3 regions of the Bradyrhizobium sp. WSM1253 genome follow, and region 3 is predicted to be linked to each of the others. Evidence: predicted binding sites of a transcription regulator. Region 3 holds the regulator's gene; each other region holds the start of a gene.

Region 1 (4,299 bases), 110 kb from region 3:
CACCGCCCTGGTCACGGGTGATCGCAACCGTTCCCGCATCGACTCTTTCGGGCTCATCACCGGTCAGATCGGTTACGCCTGGAACAACGTGCTGCTTTACGTGAAGGGCGGCGCCGCCGTCGTCGGCGACAAATACGACATCTACGCTGCGGCGGGCACGCCCGGCGCGGGCGCGCTGCTGGCCTCGGCGCGGGAGACTCGCTGGGGTGGCACGGTCGGGGCCGGTCTGGAGTTCGGCTTCGCTCCCAACTGGTCGCTGGGCTTTGAATACGACCACATCTTCCTTGGCGATCGCACGATCGGCTTCACAACGCCCGCGGGTGCGGTTTTCGGCAGCGACCGGATTCGCCAGGACGTCGACATGGGCCTCGTCCGCTTGAACTATCGCTGGGGCGGTCCGGTCATCGCAAAGTACTGATCGCGCTGGAATAGAGCACTTCGGAGGCCGGCCTCGTGCCGGCCTTTTGCTGTGCGGTTCTGCGATATCAATAGGTCAATAGCCGTTCCGTTTTCCGATCGCTGTTGCTTTTCAGTGACACAACTTGCGGCTTCACCGGTGTATGGACGATATCAGTTGGACCACGGCGTCCGATGCTCTTCCGGAACAGGGAGGGACAACAGAAACTGGGACTGGGATTACTGAAGATGAAAAAGATTTGGTTGGCTTCGGCCTGTTTGTTCGCACTCGCTGCCCCGGCTTCGGCCGCTGATCTGGCGGCGCGCCCCTACACCAAGGCTCCGGTGGCCATGGCTTCGGTCTACAACTGGACCGGCTTCTACCTCGGTATCGTCGGTGGCGGCGCCTGGGAAAATTCCTCGACCGACCCGAAGATGAAGGGCGGCTTCGTCGGCGGTACTGCCGGCTACAACTGGCAGACCGGCAATGTCGTGTTCGGCATCGAGGCCGATGGTTCCTGGGCTGACGTCAGCGCGTCGGTCACCGGCCCCGTTGCCGTCCCCGGCTTCGGCCTCGTCAGCACCACCCTCAGCTCGAAGACCGATGCGATGGGCACCGTGCGCGGCCGCATCGGCTACGCCGTCAACAACGTCCTGTTCTACGGCACCGGTGGTTACGCCTGGATCGACAACAAGCTCAGCATCAGCGCGCTCGGCGTGACCGCTTCCGACAGCAAGTGGCACTCCGGCTGGACCGTCGGTGCGGGCGTCGAAGCGTTCTTCGCTCCGCAGTGGTCGGTCAAGGGCGAGTACCTCTTTCGCAGCCTCGGCGGCGAGACCTACTTCTCGGGCGCCCTGCCCACCGGCACGCTCGAGTTTCACACCGTGCAGGTCGGCGTGAACTATCACTTCGGGGGCCCGATCGTCGCGAAGTACTGATCTTCGCTATCGACGCCATCGTGTTACGAAAGGCCGGCCTCGCGCCGGCCTTTTTGTTTGAACGGGACCGGTCACGCGCAGTTCCGCAAGCCGTGCTCCTGCCAGATGCCGCCAGCGCGCCAACAATCCGTTGACGATTCGCAAACGCCACTGGAAATCCGTCCCTGTTCTTCCTACGTTCGCTTACTTACCCATCGGCGCCGATCCCGGTTCCGGGCGATGCGCGCCTTTCAAGTTGGCGCGATCGCGCGCTTTTGGATTCCCTGAGGACCACCAGGATGGATGAAGTGATCAAGGCGAAGCGCCAACAACAGAACGCGGGAGCACACCTGCGCGCGATTACGATCCGTGGCGCGCGCGAGCACAACCTCAAGAACGTCGACGTCGAAATTCCCCGCGACAAGCTCGTCGTGTTCACGGGGCTGTCAGGCTCCGGCAAATCCTCCCTCGCGTTCGACACCATCTATGCCGAGGGCCAGCGCCGCTACGTCGAATCGCTGTCGGCCTATGCCCGCCAGTTCCTGGAGATGATGCAGAAGCCCGACGTCGACCAGATCGACGGCCTGTCGCCGGCGATCTCGATCGAACAGAAGACGACGTCGAAGAACCCGCGCTCCACCGTCGGCACGGTGACCGAAATCTACGACTATATGCGCCTGCTGTGGGCGCGCGTCGGCGTGCCCTATTCGCCCGCCACCGGCCTGCCGATCGAGAGCCAGACCGTCTCGCAGATGGTCGATCGCGTGCTGGCGCTGCCGGAGAGCTCGCGGCTCTATCTGCTTGCGCCAGTCGTGCGCGGCCGCAAGGGCGAGTACCGCAAAGAGCTCGCCGAATGGCTCAAGAAGGGCTTTCAGCGCGTCAAGATCGACGGCGCCTTCCATGAGCTCGCGGAAGCGCCTGTTCTCGACAAGAAATTCCCGCACGATATCGACGTCGTCGTCGATCGTATCGTGGTGCGCCCCGACATCGGCCAACGCCTCGCCGAAAGCTTCGAGACCGCGCTCAAGCTCGCCGAGGGCCTCGCCGTCATCGAATTCGCGGACGCGCCGGCTGCAGCAGCCCCCGCGGAAGAGAAAAAGAAGACGGCCAAGATCCACGACAAGAGCGGACCCGAGCGCATGCTGTTCTCGGAAAAGTTCGCCTGCCCTGTCTCCGGCTTCACCATCCCCGAGATCGAGCCCCGGCTGTTCTCGTTCAACAATCCCTATGGCGCCTGCCCCGCCTGCGGCGGCCTCGGCGTCGAGCAGCATGTCGACGAGGACCTCGTCATCCCCGACAAGGAGCTAGCCATCGGCAAGGGCGCGATCGCGCCCTGGGCCAAGTCCTCGTCGCCCTATTACATTCAGACGTTGACTGCGCTCGGCAAGCATTACAAGTTCACGCTGACCACCAAATGGAAGGATCTGCCCAAGAAGACGCAGAACGCGATCCTCCATGGCTCCGGCGAGGACGAGATCAAGTTCTCCTACGAGGACGGCGTCCGTTCCTATGACACCAAGAAGCCGTTCGAGGGCGTCATCACCAACATCAACCGCCGCTATCGCGAGACCGAGAGCGAGTGGGCGCGCGAGGAGCTGGCGAAGTACTTCCACGACGTGCCCTGCGAGGCGTGCCACGGCTTTCGGCTCAAGCCCGAGGCGCTCTGCGTCAAGATCGGCGGCAAGCATATCGGCGACATCTCCGAGATGTCAGTGAAGGGCGCCGGCGCGTGGTTCGAGACCGTGCCGGAGGCGCTGAACGCCCAGCAGAACGAGATCGCCGGCCGCATCCTCAAGGAGATCCGCGAGCGCCTCACCTTCCTGCTCGACGTCGGCCTCAACTATCTCACGCTGTCCCGCTCCTCCGGCACGCTCTCCGGCGGCGAGAGCCAGCGCATCCGCCTGGCCTCGCAGATCGGCTCGGGCCTGACAGGTGTGCTCTATGTGCTCGACGAACCCTCGATCGGCTTGCACCAGCGCGACAACGCGCGCCTGCTCGACACGCTCAAGAGACTTCGCGACCTCGGCAACACCGTGATCGTGGTCGAGCATGACGAGGACGCGATCCTGCTCGCCGACCACGTGCTCGACATCGGCCCCGGTGCCGGCATGCATGGCGGCAACATCATCGCCGAAGGCACGCCCGCCGAGATCATGCGCAACCCCAACTCGCTGACCGGCAAATATCTGACCGGCGAGCTTGAGGTCGAGGTGCCGGAGCGGCGCCCGCCGAACCATCGCCGCACCATCAAGGTGGTCAATGCGCGCGGCAATAACCTCAAGAACGTCACGGCCGAAATCCCGCTCGGCCTGTTCACCTGCGTTACCGGCGTCTCCGGCGGCGGCAAGTCGACGCTGCTGATCGACACGCTGTACAAGGCGATCGCCCGCAAGCTGAACAACGCCAGCGAGGGCGCCGCGCCGCACGACCGCATCGAGGGCCTCGAGCACATCGACAAGATCATCGACATCGACCAGTCGCCGATCGGCCGCACGCCACGCTCCAATCCCGCGACCTATACCGGTGCCTTCACGCCGATCCGCGAATGGTTCGCCGGCCTGCCCGAGTCGAAGGCGCGCGGCTACGAACCCGGCCGCTTCTCCTTCAACGTCAAGGGCGGCCGCTGCGAGGCCTGCCAGGGCGACGGAGTCATCAAGATCGAGATGCACTTCTTGCCCGACGTCTACGTCACCTGCGACGTCTGCAAGGGCAAGCGCTACAACCGCGAGACGCTGGAGGTCCTGTTCAAGGGCAAGAGCATCGCCGACGTGCTCGACATGACCGTCGAGGAAGCGGCCGAGTTCTTCAAGGCGGTCCCGCGGGTGCGCGAGACCTTCCAGACGCTGCATCGCGTCGGCCTCGACTACATCCATGTCGGCCAGCAGGCCACGACGCTCTCGGGCGGCGAAGCTCAGCGCGTCAAGCTCGCAAAGGAGCTGTCAAAGCGCGCCACCGGCCGCACGCTCTACATCCTGGACGAGCCGA
Region 2 (4,299 bases), 420 kb from region 3:
GCTCATACTCCGCATCGATGTCTTCAACCTGAAACTCGATCACGGCGGTGCGGTTTGCGCCGGGCTCGGCACTGTTTTCTTGCCAGAGCGCGACCGTCTCGGCAGCGCCGATTGCCAGGTTGGCGCCCGGCGTTACGATCTTGGCGAACACCGGCGCGAGCCATTCGGCGGAAACTCCGGTGACCATTTCATAGAACGAGACCATGATGTTGATGTCGGAGGCGATCAGGCGAGTGGAGGCGAACTTCATGGCATGTCCTTTGGTTGACCGCAGATTTGAGCGGCATCGCGGGGCTCGTCGCACACCGCTGCTGCCACCCTGATGTCAGCAGTCACGATGCCGTGCCGAGCGCGCGAACTACGGGCATGAATTGCGATGGCAATGCTGGACTGCGCCTCAAGTGAGACACGATGATCCCGGTGAAAGGGCTGGACTGCACCGTCACCGCAATTTTAGAGTCACATGGGCAGCGCGCCAGTTCGTTCGAGGCCTAAGCCCAGCCTCCAAGGAAGACGGGCCCGTGATGACTCAACGCTTGGGCGTCCAGGTATCGAAGTTGCCGTCCTTCTTACCGACAGCTCTGGCCTTCTCAACCGAGATGCCGTCGCGGCAGGCGATGTAGGACTGAACCTGGGCGTTGGTCCCGGCTCGCTTCGCAACCCACATGTCACGCGTGAAGCCGTTCTTTGCCATGCAATCGAGCGCATGAGGGGTGCTGTTCGAGGCGGCGTGGGCGCCGATTGTTGACAGCAGCAATGCGGAAACAGCGATAATTGTTTTCATGAAATCTCCCAATGAAGCGCCTGTACAATAGCCGCCGTAAACAAAGCTACAAGGCGCTGTTGTCAGAACGCTCAACTTTCCAGATAGTCGATCGTTGGAGACTCTTCAGATCGCTGGAGGTCGGGGCGTCGCGCCGGTCGAGCGAAGGGGGACTCAATTGCAAGCTCCCGGGAGATATTGATGCGTTTTAGAACGGCACTTTTGGTTGCTTCACTCGTGGCGCCGTGGTGTGCGGCTCCGGACACGGCAAAGGCTGCGGGCAGCATGACGCTCTGCCTGCAGGCTGGCTTCTCGCAAGCCTGCTGCAAAGCCGAGGAAGCGAAGGGCGGTTTCAACGGTGACGGTGCCGATGCCTCTGCGCGCCGCTGGAATAGTCTTGCTATGTGCAAGAGCGGGAGTGCGCAGAAGATCAAGCGCTAGAAGACGAGCCCCTTCACGCGAAGCACCTCCACAGCGCTAACCGGGCCCTCAGAACGGTGATCCAAAACCGCGGAATTTGGCCACCTCGCTCACGGGTGGACAGGCTTGTTTAGCCATTGGCAGATGAACTCCTCGCGGAGATGACGCGACTAACGGCCATGGCTAATATTCTAGGCGAGCTTCTGTTCGCACTGATCCGCTCGATTGTTGCTGGATGGGCGTATGCGCTCTGGGTCAAACTGGCGACATGGCTCGAGCCGAAAATCCAACGGCGTTGGGTGAAGGTTGCCGTCGGAGGCCTCCTCGGCCTGGCAGCCTTCTTTATGATTCCGATACTGATGGGGCTGTTGGGCCTTTGAAGGCAATGAAATCCGTTCTCATCCCCGCACTGGCAATCGGGGCGCTCGTCTCGACGGTGCTGCTCGTCATGGAGCAGCTCACCGACTACTCCATCGTTGTGATGGCATGGGAGATGCCGGGCATATCCGCAGCTTACCTTTTCTGGGGAGCTGTCCGCAGTTCCGTTTTCCTGGGCGTCGCCATCACTTGGGCCGTGAATGCCATCGTTTACGGGGCGCCCGCCTTCGTCGTCCTTACGGTCGTCAAGCTGGCAATTCGCGGTTCGCCGAAGTGACCTGACAATGATGGTGATGCCAGATATTTACTTCTCGAGCCCGGCCTTCTGCCGCATCGTATCGATTAGCTCTGAGGCGTCTGCCTTGGTCAGATCCTTCTTGGGCAGCTCCTTGTGGGCCTGCTCGGCGAGGGTCTTGAGGTAAGATTCCTGGGCACCGGTCATCGGGTCGTCGCCGGAGACCCAATCCTTCGGATCCTTTTGGGTGTTGTCCGCGGTGTTGTCAGCCATCTTGTTGTCAGTCACGGCGATCTCTCCTTTTCAGGTTCAATGCCGGCTGACGCCTTTTGTTCCTTATTTGTTCGTGGCTGACCCATGACGCAGCAAGGGCCGCACTTGCCCCGATTCAGCGTCGGGAGATGATCACGGAACGGCCGGCAGCGATCGGCGTCTGCGCATGAGACCTATCTTGCGACTTGCCTTGCGCCCCCAATCGAGGATCGGTGCCTCAACCGCGACATGCAAGGCGGCGGCGAGACCGATGGAGAGCAGGATGCCGGCGATGATTGTCCCGACGATCGACAGACGCCACAGTCCGTCAAAGCTGGCGATCCATTTCACCACCAGATAATGGACGATATACAGCGCGTACGAAATCTTGCCGAGCCATTGCAGGATCGGTGAGAAGGATCGTCCTTCGGTCTCGACAGCGACCACAGCATGGATCAGCAATCCCGCACCTACGCCATAGGTCAGGACGCGCGCGAACTGCGCGTCGATCGCGCCGTGCACGAAAATCCAGTACCAGCCGGCCACGAACAGGCCCGCGGAAACGGCTGGGAAGTGGCGCGAAAAGCGCAATCGTCCGCTTCTCTGGAGATAGGCGATGACAACGCCGGCACCGAATTCCAGCACCAGCGGATGAAAGTAGATCCCGAACTCAAGGCCGAAGACGAGAGCAAGAATGACCAGGCCGAATCCAGCGAACAAGATCTCGAACAGCCGGTCCGGCTTGATCGCCAAGACGACCGCGACTACGACATAGAAGTGCAGTTCGAAAGCCAGCGACCACGCCGGCCCGAGATACCAATTCGGATATGTCCATGCGAAGATGGTTCCGAGGTCGAGAGCGGGGCGGTCGCCCGGCGCCAGCGCGATCCAGGAAGAGCTGACAAACGCGGCCAGCAACACCAGCCAATAGAGCGGAAAAATTCGGAGGGCCCGTCTGAAAGCGAAATCGAGCGGGTTGTGTTGTGCCGTCGCCGTGGTCGCGATGATGAAGCCGGAGATCACGAAGAAGATGTCGACGCCGCTCGCGAGAATCGTCAGCGCGCCCTCGGCGAGCTCCGGCCCGACCATATCGGGTCGCGCACTGATTGCGTGTCCACAGACCACCGACAGCGCAGCGACCCCGCGCATTGCCTGTACACCCGCGAAGATCCGCACCAAGCCCCGCCACGCTTATTGATACGCAATCTAGGCGAGAAACCCATTAAGGAACAGTTGCGCTGATGCGATAGAATGGCTGCTGGAGCGAGCGCCTGGTCCTTCGAGACGACCGCTTCGCGGTCTCCTCAGGATGAGGCTCAGCTGCATCCGTCTGCGTTGAAATGCTGCCGCCAACTCATCCCTCATCCTGAGGGCCCGCCGCAGGCGGGCGTCTCGAAGGATGGCCGCAGTCGAGCTTCCAGCCACATGTTTCTTCATGTGCGAGAGTCCCGCACGCGACGGCGCGTGAATCGAAAAACCGCCCCCGATTGCCGGAGGCGGTTCTCGAAAATCTGGCCAGAGAATTATCGCGAACCGATATTCACTTCGCGCGAAACGCCCTAGTGACCGGTGCCGGGCTTGGTCGTCTTTGGCGGCTTGCCGTCTTCGATCCGGCCTTCGTTGCGCAAGTCACGACCTTCCTGAGCCTTCTTCTGGCTCTCGCGGGATTTGCCGTGTTCGTTCATCTCTTCTTTGATGAACCCGGCGCCTTCCTTCACCTTACCTTCAACGCTCATGACGATCTCCCTTGCTGGAGATGGGGCAACTCGCGGCGAGACCTGACCGTTCCGGTACGCGCACGATTGTGAGGCGTGCATTCGCGACAGGTTCCAAAAAGATCCGCGTCATGATGGGTCATGAAATGGCCGCGCCGCCTTGTGGGAAGCGACGCGGCCGGGAAGCAAGCCGTACAGGAAACCGGCTTACTTCATGTTGCTGCGGGTCCTGGTGCCGCCCTGGTCGCTGCCGGGGCCGGAGCCGCCTTGGCCGGAGGCGTCGGGCCTCACCATTCCGCCCTTGCCCATGCCGTCATGGCTCATGCCGGTGGTGCCGCTCCTCATCGTGCCCTTGTCCGTGTTGGTCATACCGGGCTTCTGCATGTTGTCGGTCTGCGCGGCGGGGCCGGTCTGGTTCTGCGCAAAGGCGGAGCCGCACATGAGGCCGAGGGCGGCGGTCGCAATGACGAGCTTCTTCATCTCAAACTCCTGGTTGGTTGTGTGGGCCAACGGGAGCGCAGAAACCGTGTTCCTAA
Region 3 (4,299 bases):
ATTCGCCAGGACAACTTCAGATTCGGACCTTTCCGCCAAGCTTGTGAGCAAGGCCGCCGACCTGAAATCCCAGGCCGATCCGCTGCCCGACAAAGACCAGGGAGCCAAGGCGCCCGACGTAACTCCCGGGCAGGCAGGGAGCTGATCGATGCAGCCCGGGGCGCTCGTCGTTCTCGCCTTGCCGTGATTTTCCTTGCCGTGATTTTCCTTGCCGTGATTTTCGTCGCTTCCATGGCCGCTCTCCTGCCGATTTGTCAGGTTCTTCGCATCATGCCGCGACGCGCTTGATCCTGCCTTCCGGAACAATGTGAAGCGGCGGGATGACTGTGCCCGCTCAGCCGTTTTTGCCTCTGCGCCCGCGCTCGGCTAGAAGACGTGCGGAACATTCGCCCGAACGTGCCGAGCAGGAGTTTTCGCCGTGGCCTTGATGCCGGTTTCCGACGCGCTTGCCGCGGTGCTGGCGGGTGCAGAGCCGCTGCCGGAAGAAATGATTTCCCTCGACGAGGCCCATCATCGCGTGCTCGCGCGTGACCTCGCGGCGCGGCGCACGCAGCCGCCGCAGGCGATGTCGGCGATGGACGGCTACGCGGTGCGCGCGGCCGATGCCGCGACGATCGATTCGGAGCTCACCGTGGTCGGCGAAGTCGCGGCGGGCCGACCGTTCGCCGGGACGATCGGCGCCGGCGAGGCCGTACGGATCTTCACCGGCGGCGTCGTTCCCGGTGGCGCGGACGCCGTCGTGATCCAGGAGGACACGGTCGCCGCCGGCAAGCGGATCATGATCAAGGAAGCCGCGATCGCCGGTCGGCACATCCGCCCCGCCGGCGTCGATTTCCGCGAGGGTGACGTGCTCCTGCGCAAGGGAAGCCGTGTCACCGAGCGCGACCTCGCGCTCGCTGCCGGGATGAATTATCCGCACCTTGTCGTTTTCAGGCGTCCAAAGGTCGCGATTCTCGCCACCGGCGACGAGCTGGTGATGCCAGGCACCACGCCAGGCCACGGCCAGATCATCTATTCCAACGGCTACGCCCTGCACGCGCTCGCCCGCAGCGAAGGCGCCGAGACGATCGACCTCGGTATTGCCGCCGACACGCTGGAGGCGACCACCGCCGGCATCCGCCGCGCCCGCGAGAGCGGCGCCGACATCCTGATCACGACCGGCGGCGCATCGGTCGGCGACCACGATCTGGTCCAGCAGGCACTGCGGGACGAAGGCATCGCGATGGCGTTCTGGAAGATCGCGATGCGGCCAGGCAAGCCGATGATGCACGGGCGACTCGGCGCAATGGGTGTGATCGGCCTGCCGGGCAATCCCGTGTCGTCCTACGTGTGCGCTTTCCTGTTCATGGTGCCGCTGATTCGCGCCCTGTCGGGCCGTTCAGTGATTCACCATCGCCGCGAACGCGCCGTGCTCGGCCGCGGCGTCGGCGCCAACGACCAGCGCGAGGACTATCTGCGCGCGCATCTGGAGGAGCGTGACGATGGCACACGCGTCGTTCTTCCCGTCAATCATCAGGACTCTTCGCTGCTTGCGAATCTCGCTGCAGCACAGGTACTTCTCGTGCGCGCACCATTCGCGCCGAAGGCCGAAGCCGGCACGGCTTGCGAAGTGTTGCGGCTCCCCGTCTGAGCACCCCCGCAACGCGCGTTCCGCGAAGTTTGCTCTGTTCACGGTAAATTAAGCAGTTGCGGAACATGTATCGAACATATAGTGTCCGTTCATGATTTGTTTCGAGCATGTAGCGGCTTATTGCCGAATTCTGCGTCTCGGAATCGGACGACATCAACCGGGGGACTTTGGTCGAGATGTTAACGCGCAAACAATACGAGCTTCTGCGGTTCATCAGTGAACGTCTGAAGGAAAGCGGCGTGCCGCCCTCCTTCGACGAGATGAAGGATGCGCTCGATCTGCGCTCGAAGTCGGGCATCCATCGCCTGATCACGGCGCTCGAGGAGCGTGGCTTCATCCGACGCCTGCCCAACCGCGCCCGTGCGATTGAAGTCATCAAGCTGCCGGAGCTCCAGGCAGCCGCCGGCAGCCGCCGCGGCTTCACCCCCAGCGTCATCGAGGGCAATCTCGGCAAGGTGCGTGCGGGCTCCAGCCTGCCCGCGGACGAGGGCGAACGCCCCGTGGCGGTACCGGTGATGGGCCGCATCGCGGCCGGCACGCCGATCGAGGCGTTGCAGACACGCAGCCACACCATCAGCGTACCGCCCGACATGCTCGGCTCGGGCGAACATTACGCGCTGGAAGTGCGCGGTGATTCCATGGTTGATGCCGGCATCCTTGACGGCGACATGGCGCTGATTCAGCGCAACGAGAGCGCCGATACCGGCGACATCGTGGTGGCGCTGATCGACGACGAGGAAGCGACGCTGAAGCGCTTCCGCCGTCGCGGCGCCTCGATCGCGCTCGAGCCCGCCAACGCTGCCTATGAGGTCCGCATCCTGCCGCCCAATCGGGTGAAGATTCAGGGCAAGCTGATCGGGCTTTACCGGAAGTACTGATACCGGACGTACTTGATACCTGGAGAAGTTGGCGCCTCGCGCGCTTCCGATCGGCATCGCCGGTCAGAGATTGGAGCGGATCATCGTCCGCTCCGGCTGGATAGTCTTTCTGGTTCTGCACAGACTATCGGCCCCTCCTCCGGCGCTGGCTACTCGCGACGCCCAAGAAGCAGCACCGAAACAGCACCGCTTCGCGGCTCGAGTGTGCGAGGAAACAGCGACCAGCGATCGAGGTCGTTGCACCAGCCGGCAATATTCGCGCATGCGCCTCCCGAATGCATCGCAACTCTCTTTGTTCCTATTGAATTCGGGAAAGATAATGTGATCGCGGCTTGCGGAAACCAGCCGCAGATTTGCCCACAACCGAGCAGAGCTTTCGTGCTTCAACTCTGATAGAGGCCTGCGCCTCGATAAGAGACGCGGGTTGCTATCCCAGCATGAGGAGCACCCGATGTGTGACTACAGCCTGCATGCCGTCGCGTCGCGCCCCGCCGAAGTCGGCGAGACGATCGTCACGACAAATTTCCGCGGCACCTCGACGCGCGGCTTCGCCTCCGCAGCCGATCCGTCTGTTGCCGTCTGCCTGCTGCCGGGAACGGAGCTCGCCTTCGCAGACGACGTCCGCTACGACAATCGCTGGATCTGGACGCGGACCATCAATTCCCGCGTGGGCAAGTTCGGCAAGATCGATCCGCACGTTCCCGACCGCCATCATGACGCGATCGAATTCCCCGACGGCAAATTTGTGCTGGTGACGCAGCTCGTCGAAGGCCAGCGCGCGACCGTGCTGCAACTGCCTGTGACCCAGTCGGTCATCGAGCGCGAGCACAAGGCGCAGATCATCGCCGACAGGCAGCCGACCGTCACGCACCTGCCGATCGGCTGAAACAGCCGCCCCTCCGGCTACGAGGTCGGAGGTCAGGATTGAATTGCCATCGCCGACCGTGGCCGGCGAGATGGTGTGGTTTGCGCCAGCGAATCCGAGCGGACGCACCGACCCGCTGCGTTGCTCCGCACCATCAGATCAATCGTCGGCCTGCAAGTCGGTCTCCGCCGGCGTTGCGTCCTTGATGCGGGGCGCGGTCGCCTTCGGCGCAAGGCTGCCGTCGAAATCACCCTCGCCGGCGCCGGCCGGCAACCAGGGGCGGCTCGTGCCTCTCGCCCTCACCGCCTGAACCACAAATCCGTCACCACGCTGCGTCAGCGCCAGTGCGCTCTGGCTGGCGAGCCGCTGCCGATCGACCACCATCGCCGCGCAATCGGGCGGCGCGGGACGTGTCGTCACCACCAGGGCGGCCCGATTGCAATCGTCCGCGAGAGCATCGACGCGCAATGCCAGCGCGACCAGCCTCCCGTCGGCCAGTGGCGTCACGCAGCCGGATTCGTCACAGGACACGCCATCAGCCAGCGAGGCTCCGCCGGCATCGCGCGGATCGGCGTCGGCAGCGAGCCATTCTTTGAGCAGAAAGCTGTCCTTGTTGGTCCTGATCAGGTGCAGATATCCGTCCCTGCCCCGCACGGCGACGCTCGCGCCATCCCCGGCGATCAGGATGTCAGGCTGCCGCGCCGACAGTCCCCAGAGGATCGCTGCCAGCAGCACCAGGGCGCCGGACCAGCGCAGCGGCGTCCGCAACAAGCCCAGCACGATGATTCCGAGGCTCGCCGCGATCAGCGGCCCGATCCCGAACGCCGCGATGCGGCCGACGGCGCCCGGCAATGCCGCGACCCAGCGCGAGACCGTGACCATCCAGTCGATGCCGATCCCCATCAGCCACCAGAACACACTGTCCA

The links. Region 3 encodes LexA, which represses DNA repair genes until DNA is damaged. Its sites were predicted from a motif close to TGTTCNNNNTGTGTTCNG; they were not measured.
Region 1: a site for LexA is predicted at 1,501-1,518, ahead of uvrA (excinuclease ABC subunit UvrA). Genes of this name have one in related genera too.
Region 2: a site for LexA is predicted at 2,127-2,144, ahead of BRA1253DRAFT_RS04010 (DUF3072 domain-containing protein). Genes of this name have one in related genera too.

Annotation. Positions count from the first base shown of each region.
Region 1 covers NZ_JH600073.1:134,461-138,759, reverse strand. Annotated here, with positions in the region: gene BRA1253DRAFT_RS02495 (outer membrane protein) at 1-418, shown strand, start outside; gene BRA1253DRAFT_RS02490 (outer membrane protein) at 646-1,335, shown strand; gene uvrA (excinuclease ABC subunit UvrA) at 1,614-4,299, shown strand, end outside.
Region 2 covers NZ_JH600073.1:446,073-450,371, reverse strand. Annotated here, with positions in the region: gene BRA1253DRAFT_RS04035 (VOC family protein) at 1-250, opposite strand, end outside; gene BRA1253DRAFT_RS04030 (hypothetical protein) at 530-784, opposite strand; gene BRA1253DRAFT_RS04025 (hypothetical protein) at 965-1,204, shown strand; gene BRA1253DRAFT_RS04020 (hypothetical protein) at 1,321-1,563, shown strand; gene BRA1253DRAFT_RS04015 (hypothetical protein) at 1,569-1,838, shown strand; gene BRA1253DRAFT_RS04010 (DUF3072 domain-containing protein) at 1,866-2,069, opposite strand; gene BRA1253DRAFT_RS04005 (acyltransferase) at 2,202-3,224, opposite strand; gene BRA1253DRAFT_RS44295 (hypothetical protein) at 3,608-3,784, opposite strand; gene BRA1253DRAFT_RS04000 (hypothetical protein) at 3,971-4,243, opposite strand.
Region 3 covers NZ_JH600073.1:26,066-30,364, reverse strand. Annotated here, with positions in the region: gene BRA1253DRAFT_RS01995 (hypothetical protein) at 1-145, shown strand, start outside; gene glp (gephyrin-like molybdotransferase Glp) at 419-1,630, shown strand; gene lexA (transcriptional repressor LexA) at 1,807-2,508, shown strand; gene BRA1253DRAFT_RS01980 (hypothetical protein) at 2,960-3,394, shown strand; partial or broken gene BRA1253DRAFT_RS01975 (ComEC/Rec2 family competence protein) at 3,533-4,299, opposite strand, start outside.